Regions from separate parts of the Pseudoalteromonas sp. MEBiC 03485 genome, predicted to be linked through region 2. Evidence: predicted binding sites of a transcription regulator. Region 2 holds the regulator's gene; each other region holds the start of a gene.
What was found. Region 2 encodes sigma-54, which starts transcription at its own class of promoters, with help from an activator protein. Its sites were predicted from a motif close to GTTGGCACGNNNNTNGNNT; they were not measured.
Positions count from the first base shown of each region.

Region 1: a site for sigma-54 is predicted at 1,923-1,941, ahead of flgJ (flagellar assembly peptidoglycan hydrolase FlgJ). Genes of this name have one in related genera too.
Region 3: a site for sigma-54 is predicted at 1,644-1,662, ahead of glnA (glutamate--ammonia ligase). Genes of this name have one in related genera too.

Region 1 is NZ_SGBT01000001.1:3,540,551-3,544,798, reverse strand. It holds gene flgH (flagellar basal body L-ring protein FlgH) at 1-678, shown strand, start outside; gene EVU92_RS16280 (flagellar basal body P-ring protein FlgI) at 691-1,785, shown strand; gene flgJ (flagellar assembly peptidoglycan hydrolase FlgJ) at 1,979-2,947, shown strand; gene flgK (flagellar hook-associated protein FlgK) at 2,961-4,248, shown strand, end outside.
Region 2 is NZ_SGBT01000001.1:466,982-471,229, reverse strand. It holds gene ptsN (PTS IIA-like nitrogen regulatory protein PtsN) at 1-387, opposite strand, end outside; gene hpf (ribosome hibernation promoting factor) at 391-678, opposite strand; gene EVU92_RS02170 (RNA polymerase factor sigma-54) at 706-2,202, opposite strand; gene lptB (LPS export ABC transporter ATP-binding protein) at 2,320-3,045, opposite strand; gene lptA (lipopolysaccharide transport periplasmic protein LptA) at 3,042-3,563, opposite strand; gene lptC (LPS export ABC transporter periplasmic protein LptC) at 3,553-4,107, opposite strand; gene kdsC (3-deoxy-manno-octulosonate-8-phosphatase KdsC) at 4,104-4,248, opposite strand, start outside.
Region 3 is NZ_SGBT01000001.1:697,884-702,131, reverse strand. It holds gene EVU92_RS03285 (DUF4124 domain-containing protein) at 1-48, opposite strand, end outside; gene glnA (glutamate--ammonia ligase) at 182-1,588, opposite strand; gene typA (translational GTPase TypA) at 2,096-3,919, shown strand.

The DNA of each region.
Region 1 (4,248 bases), 3.1 Mb from region 2:
AATATTATCTTAGTCACATCGGCAGCATTAATGCTGGGTGGTTGTATGACAACGCAAAATCATCATGTGGTTCAGGATGACCCTTACTATGCGCCTATGTACCCGGAGCCTACAACAGAGCCTATGGTACCAACGGGGTCGTTGTTTGATAGTTATTCATCAAATGACTTGTACTCAGATAAAAAGGCTCTACGCGCTGGCGATATCATCACTGTTAAATTGCAAGAGTCTACTCAAGCGACCAAAGCAGCTAAAACCGAAACAGATAAAGAAACGGATGCGAGTTTAGATCCAGTAATTGGTCTGGGAGGTAATCCAGTTAACATTGGTGGTGATAGTATTCAATTTGGTATTGGCTCGGGGGCATCGTTTAAAGGTGACTCAAAGTCTAATCAATCAAACAGCTTATTTGGTGATATTTCTGTCAACGTGATGCGTGTTTTACCCAATGGAAACTTAGTTATTCGCGGTGAAAAATGGCTTACGTTGAACACTGGCGAAGAGTTTATTCGCCTTGAAGGCTTAGTTCGTCCAGAAGATGTTTCAGCTAGTAATACAGTAACATCAAACCGAATTGCCAATGCGCGAATTCAATATTCAGGTAAAGGGCAAATTCAAGAAACACAAAGCGCAGGTTGGCTGTCTCGTTTCTTTAGTAGTTCGCTTTTCCCATTTTAGAGGAACAAAGTCATGAATGGGTTTAAATACATCATCGCTCTTTGCTTAATTAGCCTGCAGTTTTCTGCACAGGCTGAGCGAGTCAAAGATGTATCTATGGTTGAAGGTGTTCGTGCAAACCAATTAGTCGGTTATGGTTTGGTTGTAGGTTTGCCAGGCACAGGTGAACAAAGCAGATTTACTCAACAGAGCTTTAAAGCCATGTTAAATGGCTTTGGTATTACTTTACCAGATAGCTTAAAACCTAAAATTAAAAATGTTGCAGCCGTTGCTGTTCATGCAGAGCTACCGGCATTCAGAAAACCAGGGCAAACCATAGATATTACGGTTTCGTCTATCGGGAGTGCAGGTAGTTTACGCGGTGGTACCTTATTACAAACCTTTTTGAAAGGGGTTGATGGTAATACGTACGCGATTGCACAAGGCAGCTTAGTTGTTGGTGGTCTAGGTGCTGAAGGAGCTGATGGTAGCCGGGTCATTATTAACACGCCAACGGTAGGTCGTATTCCAAACGGTGCCATTGTAGAGCGTGCTATTAAGAGCCCGTTTATGCAAGGTGACTACATTACATTTAATTTAAACCGCCCTGATTTCACAACGGCAAAACGCTTAGAGCAAACAATTAATGATTTAGTTGGCCCTGATAGCGCGCAGGCAATCGATGCAGCCTCAGTTCGTGTATTGGCACCGCGTGATGCATCTCAACGTGTTGCGTATTTGTCTACTCTTGAAAACTTAGAGTTTAAGCCGGCAGACACCGCTGCAAAAATTATTGTTAACTCGCGCACTGGTACAATTGTGATTGGTAAAAATGTGAAGCTGCAGCCTGCGGCTATTACGCACGGTGGTTTGACGGTCACTATTGCTGAGCAGCAAAATGTGTCACAACCAAATGCCTTAAGTGAAGGTGAAACAGCTGTCACAAATCAAAGCATTATTGATGTTAATGAAGATGACTCACGTGCTTTTGTATTTAACCCAGGTGTTAATCTTGATGATCTCGTTCGAGCCATCAATGAGGTTGGAGCCGCACCGGGTGATTTAATGGCGATTCTAGAAGCTTTAAAAGAAGCGGGGGCGATAAACGGGCAACTGGTTATCATTTAAATTAAAGCGCGCTTTCGAGCGCGTTTTTGTTTCTAGTAGTTATTAAATCATTTAGCTCACAGATATCAGTCAAATCTTTGTTCTGAAGTTACTTCATTCCACTATCAGTTATTAGCTATTCATTTATAAAGTTTTTTATTGGCGCAATTTTTGCATTTTATTTTTCATTATTAACTATTGTGTCAAAAAGCTGATGGATACTAATCATCTCGACAAGCAAAACTTTTTTGATTTAGGTAACTTAGACTCATTACGTCAAAGTGCTTTGAAAAGTGATGCCTCTAGCGATGCGTCAAAAGAGGCGCTGAAAAAAGCGGCGGCACAATTCGAGTCTATCTTCACTCAAATGCTTCTTAAAAGTATGCGTAAAGCAAATGAAGCGTTTGAAGATAAAGACAGCCCATTTAACTCAAGCGGCGTTAAGTTTTTTGAAGAGATGCATGATCAACAAATGTCGGTTGAGCTTTCATCTAATGGCTCGCTCGGTCTAGCTGATTTGATAGTGCAGCAGCTTTCGCCTGACGGTAAGAAATTTACTCCTGGTTCTGTGCTTAGAACCACTGCTGACTTTGATAGTGATAAACGGGCAAGCGGTGTGGTTGATAGCAAAAATGATGTTAAGGCTGAACCGCAAGCTGTCGCAGATACAACAGCAAACGAGCAAACAGAAAACCGCTTTGAAGATGTGGAGTCTTTTATTAGCTCTGTTTGGGAGCACGCAAAAAATGCTGCACAGAAGATTGGTTTAAATCCTGCTGTGATGGTTGCTCAAGCAGCCCTTGAAACAGGTTGGGGTAAACACATTATCAGTAAAGCTGATGGCACAAGTAGTAACAACTTATTCAATATTAAATCGGATACGAGCTGGCAAGGTGATAAAGCGAGCAAAGTCACGCTTGAGTTTGAACAAGGCGTGCCAGTTAAAAAGCAAGCAAGTTTCCGTTCTTATCAATCGATTAAAGACAGTGTTAACGACTTTGTGGATTTCTTAAATGAAAACCCACGTTATCAAGAAGCACTCAATAATACTGCAGAGCCTGCAGCCTTTTTAGATTCGTTACAAAAAGCAGGTTATGCAACTGATCCAAATTATGCCGATAAAATTAAGCAGGTATTGAAGCGTGTTGAGCTTCAAAGTGTCGCTGCTTCATTGGTACGTTAAGGAGTAGACCCTGATGTCATTTAGCTTATATGACATAGCAAATGCCGGTGTAAGAGCTAACTCTGAGCTTTTACAAACCACCAGTAAAAACATCGCCAACGTTAATACCGAGGGTTATGTGCGTGAGCGTACTGAGTTCACAACCATGATCGACAACCAAGTGGGTCGTGGTGAAACGTATCGCTTACTGAATGAATTTGCGCAAAAGCAATTAAATAGAGATACCTCTAATAAAGCATTCTTTGATCAGTTTGTAACTGAAGCAAGCCGAGTAGACAGCTTGTTCTCAGAAGAGTCAAACAGCTTATCAACGAGTGTCAATTCGTTTTTTAACAATGTACAAGAAAGCTTAAATCAACCGTCATCAACAGTAGCTCGTTCACTGGTCATGACTGATGCACAAAACTTAATTGATCAAATGGACAGATTATCGAGCATTGTGGTTGACCAAAAAGCAGTGGTAAATGAGCAACTAGAGATTTTTTCTGAAGAAGCAAATAACCTGATCCAAAATATCAGTGATTTGAATACTAAGATTGCGTCGGTTCATGGTACTGATCGTGAGTCAGTATCAAGTGGTTTATACAATGAACGCGATAAAGCGATTCGTGACTTATCTGAGCTGATTGATATTGAAACCCTTGATGGTAATAACGGCGAAAAGCAAGTGTATTTAGGCTCAGGCCAAGCTCTTGTCATGCAAAGTGGTACATTTAACTTGTTTTCATTCAGTGGCGATCCTGATCCGAACTTTAAAGAGCTGAAACTTGATGTAAACGGTGGCAAAGCTGTGCCGCTTGAAGTTGATGTGAGTAAGTTGAAAGGCAAAATAGGCGGATTATTGGCATTTCGTGACGACATTTTAGTGCCAGCGCAAAACCAGCTAGGTCAAATGGGGTTAGCGTTAGCTGATGCCTTTAACCAACAAAATAGCTTAGGTATGGACGCTAATGGTGAAATTGGTGGTGATATTTTTGCTATTCCAACCGTTGATGCGTTCGGTTATCAAGCCAACACGGGCACATCAACAATGACGGCAACTCTTGAGCCAGGTAAAGGCAGCGAATTGCCAGCAAGTGATTTTATCGTTACTTATACCAGTGCTACGACTGTTGAGATTCAGGCAATCGATAATAAAGGCGAACCAATTGGCACCGCGTCAACAGCGAATGTGACAGCAGGTGTGATTGATTCATCAACCATCACTGGCGGCGAAGCGTTTGGTTTACAGCTCAATGTATCGGGTGCTGCCAATACCGGTGACCAATTTATGGTTAAGTTGAACTCTCAGGCTTCTACGA
Region 2 (4,248 bases):
AAACTCTTTATCTTTAAGTCTATCAGCAATTGTTGATAAGGTCTTTAGATGAAGCTGAGAGTCACCATCTGGTACGATGAGTGCTACGAAAATGTCAACAGGGCGATTATCAATTGCATCAAAATTGATTGGGGATTCACTCACTATGACAAACGCCTGAGGTTCATCGGCGCCACTCATTCGGCCATGTGGAATAGCAATACCTCGGCCAATACCGGTGCTACCTAGCTTCTCTCGGTTGAGTAAAGCATTTAGGATATCTTGTTGAGATAAATGAGGAAGCTGCTGGTGAGCCAGTTCGCTGATATATTCAAGAATTCTTTTTTTGCTATTAAAAAGGACCGCAGCTTTGCTGCAGTCCTGATTAGTAAGTGAACTTAGTTTCATAATTTAATGTCGAGCTAATTTCTCTTTGTGTTTAATGACTTGGCGATCAAGCTTATCGATCAACGAGTCAATGGCTGCGTACATATCTTGATGTTCTGTAGAAGCGAACAATTCGCCTCCGTTTACATGTAAAGTTGCTTCTGCTTTTTGGCTTAATTTTTCTACATCTAGAATGACATGAACATTATTAATATGGTCAAAATGCCTTTCTAGTTTCGCAAACTTGGTGTTTACATAGTCTCTTAATGAATCAGTGATTTCTACATGACGACCAGTTAAATTTAGTTGCATAAGCATTTTTCCTTCTATGTAAAACGTCTAAATCAAACTCTTACGCTGATTAGACGGAGGTATTGCTAGAGACTCACGATATTTTGCAATTGTACGTCTAGCTACTTTAATTCCTTGCTCAGCCAATATATCTGCAATTTTGCTATCACTCAATGGTTTAGCCGAGTTTTCTGCAGCGACTAACTTCTTGATTAAAGCGCGTATTGCTGTTGAAGAACACTCACCACCATTTTCAGTGCTGACATGGCTTGAGAAGAAATATTTCAACTCAAAGATACCCCTAGGGGTATGCATATATTTTTGCGTTGTTACTCGTGAAATCGTCGATTCATGCATTTCGACCATTTCAGCAACATCATTTAGCACCATCGGCTTCATTGCTTCTGGGCCATGCTCAAAGAAAGCTTGTTGTTGTTGAACGATACAGTTGGTCACTTTTAATAGTGTATCGTTACGGCTTTCTAAGCTCTTAATAAACCACTTTGCTTCTTGTAAGTGAGAGCGAATAAATTGGCTGTCGCTACTTGATTTAACAGAGCGAGACATAGCCGCATATTGGCTGTTCACTCTAATCTTTGGCATACTATCTGGGTTTAACTCAACCACCCAGCGACCTTTTACTTTTTTCACTGATACATCAGGTATGACGTACTCAGACTCTTCGCGTACTATGCTATCCGCAGGCTTAGGGTTTAAGCTGTGAATTAGCGTCATTACTTCTTTAAGCTCATTTTCTTTAAGCTTAGTCTTTTTCATCAAAGTTCGATAGTCGCGACTCGCTAATAATTCGATATGCTCAGATAAAACCATTTTAGTTTCAGCTAAATATGGCGTGTTTGCATCGAATTGGCGAAGTTGAATACACAGGCATTCCTGTAAACTACGCGCCCCAATACCGACAGGATCAAACAATTGAATTCTCTTTAGGACCGCTTCGACTTCATCAAGTTCGATTTCTTCTTCATCACTATTTTGATTAAAGCTCTCGACGATATCTTCACAGCTTACCGTTAAAATACCAGAGTCATCGATAGCCTCAACAATTGCCACAGCAATCGCTTCATCAGTCGGACTAAAGGGAGTTAGCTGTAATTGCCACATAAGGTATTCGTGAAGGGTTTCGGTCGATGCACCTTGATAAATAGATTCATCTTCTGGCATTGGCCCTGATGATGTTGATGGAGCGGCACTCATGTACTCATCCCATGTAACATCCATGGCTAAATCGTCACTTACAGTGTCTTTATTTAGAGCATCACTGCTTTCTTGTTCATATTCGCTAGGTGCTTCGTCTGCAGAAGCGCTGACTTGCACATCGTCAGATTCAGCTTTTTGCTCATTTTTGCCGATGCTTTCTTCGTTGTAATCCGCTTCTTCCACTTCAAGTAAAGGGTTACTATCTAGCGCCTCTTGAATTTCTTGTTGGAGATCCAATGTACTGAGCTGCAACAAACGTATAGCTTGTTGCAGTTGTGGAGTCATTGTAAGTTGCTGGCCCATGCGCAGCTGTAATGATTGCCTCATGTATCCCTAACAATCCTTTTTTTAAGTTATCGATAACTGTGCAAAGACAGTTAAGTTATTATCGATTTATTGTCATTGTTATAAGTCTAGCAGATGCTCTAGTCGGTGGCGTAATGGTTACAGCCTAAATTGCTCGCCTAGATAAACATCGCGTACAGTTTGGTCAGCTAATACGTGCTCAGGTGTGCCTGATGCAATTAGCTCCCCATGAGAAACAATGTAGGCTTTTTCACAAACATCAAGGGTTTCTCGAACATTATGGTCAGTAATTAGTACACCAATACCACGATTTTTTAGGTGCTCAATAATTTTCTTTATATCTAACACTGAAATTGGATCAACACCAGCAAAAGGCTCATCTAAAAGGATAAATTTAGGATTAGCGGCTAATGCGCGAGCAATTTCAACGCGGCGACGTTCACCACCAGATAGAGCCATACCTTGACTATCACGGATGTGTTGGATGCTAAATTCATCTAATAAGCTATTTAGAGTTTCTTCCCGCGTGGTTTTATTTAGATCTTTACGAGTCTCTAAAATAGCCATCAAGTTTTGGTAAACTGTTAACTTTCGAAAAATCGAAGATTCTTGCGGTAGATAACCAATACCCAACCTCGCACGGCTGTGCATTGGCAAAAGGGTAATATCGTTATCATCGATGCTAATTTTACCTTTGTCGCTCGGAACTAGGCCTACAATCATGTAAAAAGTCGTGGTTTTACCAGCACCATTTGGGCCAAGCAAGCCAACAATACTGCCTGCTTCAACTTCCAGACCGACATTTTTAACCACTTGGCGGCCTTTGTAGCTCTTAGCTAAAAGCTCTGCTTTTAATGTGCTCATGGTTGGCCTTTATTGTCTTTTTTATTTTCAACAGGTACTAAAATAGTGTGTACACGATCTGATGAGTTTTCGTCTTTTTCAGCACTGATAAGCTGCTGAGCCATATCATAGGTAATGCTTTTCGCTGTTACTTTTTGACCAGCTTGGGTAACTTCAGCTTCACCGTTTAAGGTTAAGAAGCGTTTCGCAACATCATAACGAACTTCTTCAGCACTGGCGCTCATTACGGAACCATCCGTTTGTTTTTCTTCGAAGTAAGCTGGTTTGCCTGTTGCAATAATTAGCTCTACTGTACCTTCGGTATCACCGCCGTGTGCTTCAAGACGTTCTGCTGTAATACGACGATTACCATGCACGATCTCTACGTTACCTTCAAATATGCCAACGCCATCTTTTAGTTTACCAACTTGGCGATCTGAGCTAATGCTAATTTGTGCGCCAGTTTGCTCGGCAGCGGTGCCGGAAAACGCAATCAATAAGCTTGGGATCAGGAGTAATTTCTTCAGTTTATTGGTCATAGTATATGGTTCGTGTATGGTTAGTTAACTCAACAATTTCGGTTTTTAAATCGGCTTTTAAGCCTTTACCGGTAATCTTTAAATTCGGTCCTGTTAGTGTTACAGGTTGCTTTGAAAACATGGTCATTTTATTAATGTCGACATTAATGTTTTCTGCTTTTATATCTTCGATCATACCGTTATGGGTTAAGTTTTTAGCAACTACATCCCCTTCAAAAATCAGCTGATCATTTTCGTATAAAGTGGCTTCTTTGGCTTTTACTTGCCAAACCTGCTGGTCGCCATAAATAGTAAATACAGGTTGCTCAAAAAAGGTAAACCCTAATTGTTGATACAACTCCATTTTAGCCGCAGCTACTTTATGACTGATTTTTCCTTGCTCGTCATAAGCAGTTTGCTTTAACGCCACCGCAGTGTAATCAGGCGTTGCAATGATCTCGTCTTCACTAGTTATTGTGTCTGCTGATTGATTAAAGTACGGATACCACAACCACACCATGCAACAAACAAAAACAACACTCAGTAAAATACGGGCTATATTCATGCGCTGGTTCCATCGCTAGTTAACGGCTTACCGTTTTCTAACATCAGTAAATCAGTTAATTCACGCACGGCTCCAAAGCCACCTGGTAATAATGTGGTGTAATGAGCCAGCTTTTTAATTAGTGGGTGTGCGTCGTTAACA
Region 3 (4,248 bases), 230 kb from region 2:
AAAGCTTATAAAAATCAGCAATAATACTAATAAAGTTGTGCTTTTCACCCTGCAACCCTGCATTTTTTATTTAAATAAAACTGTAGAGTAGAACCCGCTCAATTACCATTAAAAAAGCCCGCAAAGCGGGCTTGAGAACACACATTTATTATCTTTCAGATAATTCTGATACAGCGTTAAATTAAACGCTGTAGTACATTTCGAACTCAACTGGGTGAGTTGTCATGTTAAGCTTTTCAACTTCTTGGCTCTTAAGAGCAATGTAAGCATCGATTAGGTCATCAGTGAACACACCACCTTGAGTTAAGAACTCACGGTCAGCGTCTAGTGATGCAAGTGCTTCAGATAAAGAAGATGCAACTTGTGGGATCTCAGCAGCTTCTTCAGCAGGTAGATCGTACAAGTCTTTGTCCATTGCATCGCCAGGGTGGATCTTGTTTTTGATACCGTCAAGGCCCGCCATAAGCATTGCTGAGAATGCTAAGTATGGGTTTGCTGTTGGATCAGGGAAACGAATTTCGATACGACGTGCTTTTGCAGACGGTACCACTGGAATACGGATTGAAGCAGAACGGTTACGTGCAGAGTATGCAAGCATTACTGGTGCTTCGAAGCCTGGAACTAGGCGCTTGTATGAGTTAGTAGACGCGTTAGCAAATGCGTTGATTGCTTTAGCGTGCTTGATGATACCACCGATGTAGTAAAGAGCTTCTTCAGAAAGGCCAGCGTATTTGTCACCAGCGAAGATGTTTACACCATCTTTACCTAAAGATTGGTGACAGTGCATACCTGAACCGTTATCACCTACAATTGGCTTAGGCATGAAAGTCGCTGTTTTACCATATAAGTGAGCCATGTTATGGATAACATATTTCATCTCTTGGATTTCGTCAGCTTTTAATACCATTGTATTGAAGCGCGTTGCGATTTCATTTTGACCTGCAGTTGCTACTTCATGGTGGTGAGCTTCTACAACTTGACCAAGTTCTTCAAGAACTAAACAAGTTGCTGAACGCCAGTCTTGTGATGAATCAACAGGTGAACACGGGAAGTAACCGCCTTTAACACCTGGACGGTGACCCATGTTGCCACCTTCGTAATCTTTATCTGAGTTCCAAGCTGCTTCTACAGAATCGATTTTATACATAGAACCAGACATGTCTGATTTGTACTTAACATCGTCAAATAGGAAGAATTCTGGTTCAGGGCCGAATAACACAGTGTCAGCAATACCTGTAGAACGCATGTATTCTTCAGCGCGTTTTGCAACAGAGCGCGGGTCACGCTCGTAACCTTGAAGTGTTGAAGGCTCAACTACGTCACAACGTATGATTAGTGTAGCTTCTTCAGAAAACGGGTCCATTTTCGCAGACTCAGGCACAGGCATAAGTACCATGTCTGATTCATTGATACCTTTCCAACCAGCAATTGAAGAACCGTCAAACATTTTGCCGTCTTCGAAGAAATCTTCATCAATTTGGTGATGAGGAATAGAAACATGCTGTTCTTTACCTTTGGTATCAGTAAAGCGTAAATCAATGAACTTAACGTCATTTTCTTTGATAAAATCTAAAACCGATTGTGACATGTGTCCTCCAATTGTTGGGTTTTATTTTTGCTGCATTATTGCTTTTCGCTATTGTAAGCTGGTTTCGTGCCATGTTTTTAACACATTGTTTAGGCTTATAAAAATAAACACGGCTCAGTTTTGTTAACTCTTCAAGCACCAAGTTGGTGCACAAAAAGTTCATTGTGGTGCATAAAAAGTGCAACCTTATTTTTGCACAATTATTGCGCGTGCCAATTTTTCTGCTACGAACACGATTTAGTGCCAAAATATGGTTCAAAAACTAAATTTTCGCCAGTTTTACGTTCAGATTCACTTTAATTTTCATAAATTTGTCATTTATAAAACAGATACTTATAAAAAGCCTGAAGAAAGTTTATAAATTTATATTGGATAAACTTTCATCCATGCCATTATTAAGGGATAATATGCGCCCTTTTAAATCCTATGCTGGGACATCTGGTGAAAACGCAGGTGACTGCGTAGATCTTGCAGGATCAATGAGATTCAATTTCTCTGAGAAAAAATATGAGCATCGAAAAGTTAAGAAATATAGCGATTATCGCCCACGTTGACCACGGTAAAACAACTTTGGTTGATAAACTGCTTGAGCAATCAGGCACATTAGAAACGCGCGGCGGTAACGAAGAGCGCGTAATGGACTCAAACGACATTGAGAAAGAGCGTGGTATTACCATTTTAGCTAAGAACACAGCTATTTCTTGGAACGACTACCATATCAATATCGTAGACACCCCAGGACACGCCGACTTCGGTGGTGAAGTAGAGCGCGTACTTTCGATGGCTGACTCAGTATTACTACTTGTTGATGCTCAAGAAGGTCCAATGCCGCAAACGCGTTTCGTAACGCAAAAAGCATTCGCACAAGGTTTAACGCCGATTGTTGTTATCAACAAAATCGACAAACCAGGTGCACGTCCTGACTGGGTTATGGACCAAGTTTTCGATTTATTCGATAACCTAGGTGCAACTGACGAACAGTTAGACTTTAAAGTAATCTATGCATCAGCGATCAACGGCTGGGCAACAATGGATTTAGACGAGCCATCAGATAACATGGAACCAATGTTCAAGATGATCGTTGACGAAGTATCTCCACCGGATGCAGATCCTGAAGGTGCTTTCCAAATGCAAATTTCTCAGCTTGACTACAACTCATACATCGGTGTTATCGGTGTAGGTCGTATCAAGCGTGGTACTGTTCGTCCTAACCAACAAGTAACAATTGTTAGTGCAGACGGTACTAAGCGTAACGGTAAAGTTGGCCAAGTAATGAGCTACTTAGGCCTTGAGCGTCATGAAGCAGAATCTGCAGGCGCGGGTGACATCATTGCTATCACAGGTCTTGGTGAGCTGAAAATCTCAGACACTATCTGTGATGTAAATACCGTTGAAGCATTACCACCGCTAAGCGTTGATGAGCCTACAGTAACAATGACGTTCTCTGTAAACACATCACCATTTGCTGGTAAAGAAGGTAAATTCGTAACTTCACGTAACATCCTTGAGCGTTTACAAGCTGAGCTTGTACACAACGTAGCACTACGTGTTGAAGAAACTGACAATCCAGATAGCTTCCGTGTTTCTGGTCGTGGTGAGTTACACTTAGGTATCTTAATCGAGAACATGCGTCGTGAAGGTTACGAGCTTGCGGTTTCTCGTCCACAAGTAATCCTTCGTGAAGTTGATGGTCAAAAAGAAGAGCCATACGAAACACTTACAATCGACTGTCAAGAAGAGCACCAAGGTTCTATCATGGAACAAATTGGTCTTCGTAAGGGTGAACTAACAGACATGTCTCCAGATGGTAAAGGCCGTGTACGTATGGACTTTATGATCCCAAGCCGTGGCTTAATTGGTTTCCAAACTGAATTCATGACATTAACGTCTGGTTCTGGCCTTCTTTACCACACATTCGATCACTACGGTCCACATAAAGGCGGTACTATCGGTGCGCGTAAGAATGGTGTAATGATTGCAAACGCAACTGGTAAAGCACTTACTAACGCATTATTCAACTTACAAGACCGCGGTAAGTTATTCATCGGTCACGGTGTTGAAGTTTACGAAGGTATGGTTATCGGTATCCACAGCCGTGATAACGACCTAACAGTAAACGCACTTAAAGGTAAGCAACTTACTAACGTTCGTGCATCTGGTACAGATGAAGCACAAACGTTAACACCACCACTTAACTATACGCTTGAACAAGCGATTGAATTCATCGATGATGATGAGTTAGTGGAAGTTACACCTCAGAGCATCCGTATTCGTAAACGTCACTTAACTGAAAGTGAACGTAAACGTGCGAGTCGTGCAGCTAAAGACTAATAAGGTCTTTTAGTTTTTCAAAATTAAAACCGCCGTATTGAAAAATACGGCGGTTTTTTGTTGTATGATTAGCCGTCAGCCGTCAGCCGTCAGCCGTCAGCCGTCAGCCGTCAGCCGTCAGCCGTCAGCCGTCAGCCGTCAGATCGCAAGTGACTTACACTATGTGTCGCAACTAATGTCCCAACCTGAGTGGGATGGTAATCCTGACCTTGATATTACTTTTCTTGTTGGTGTAATATTTCGTACCACAGTGATTAATGTTTTATCGCTACCTACAGGAATTTTAGGAAAATATTTCCATAACAAAGTTAATGCCACTGGAATTTAGC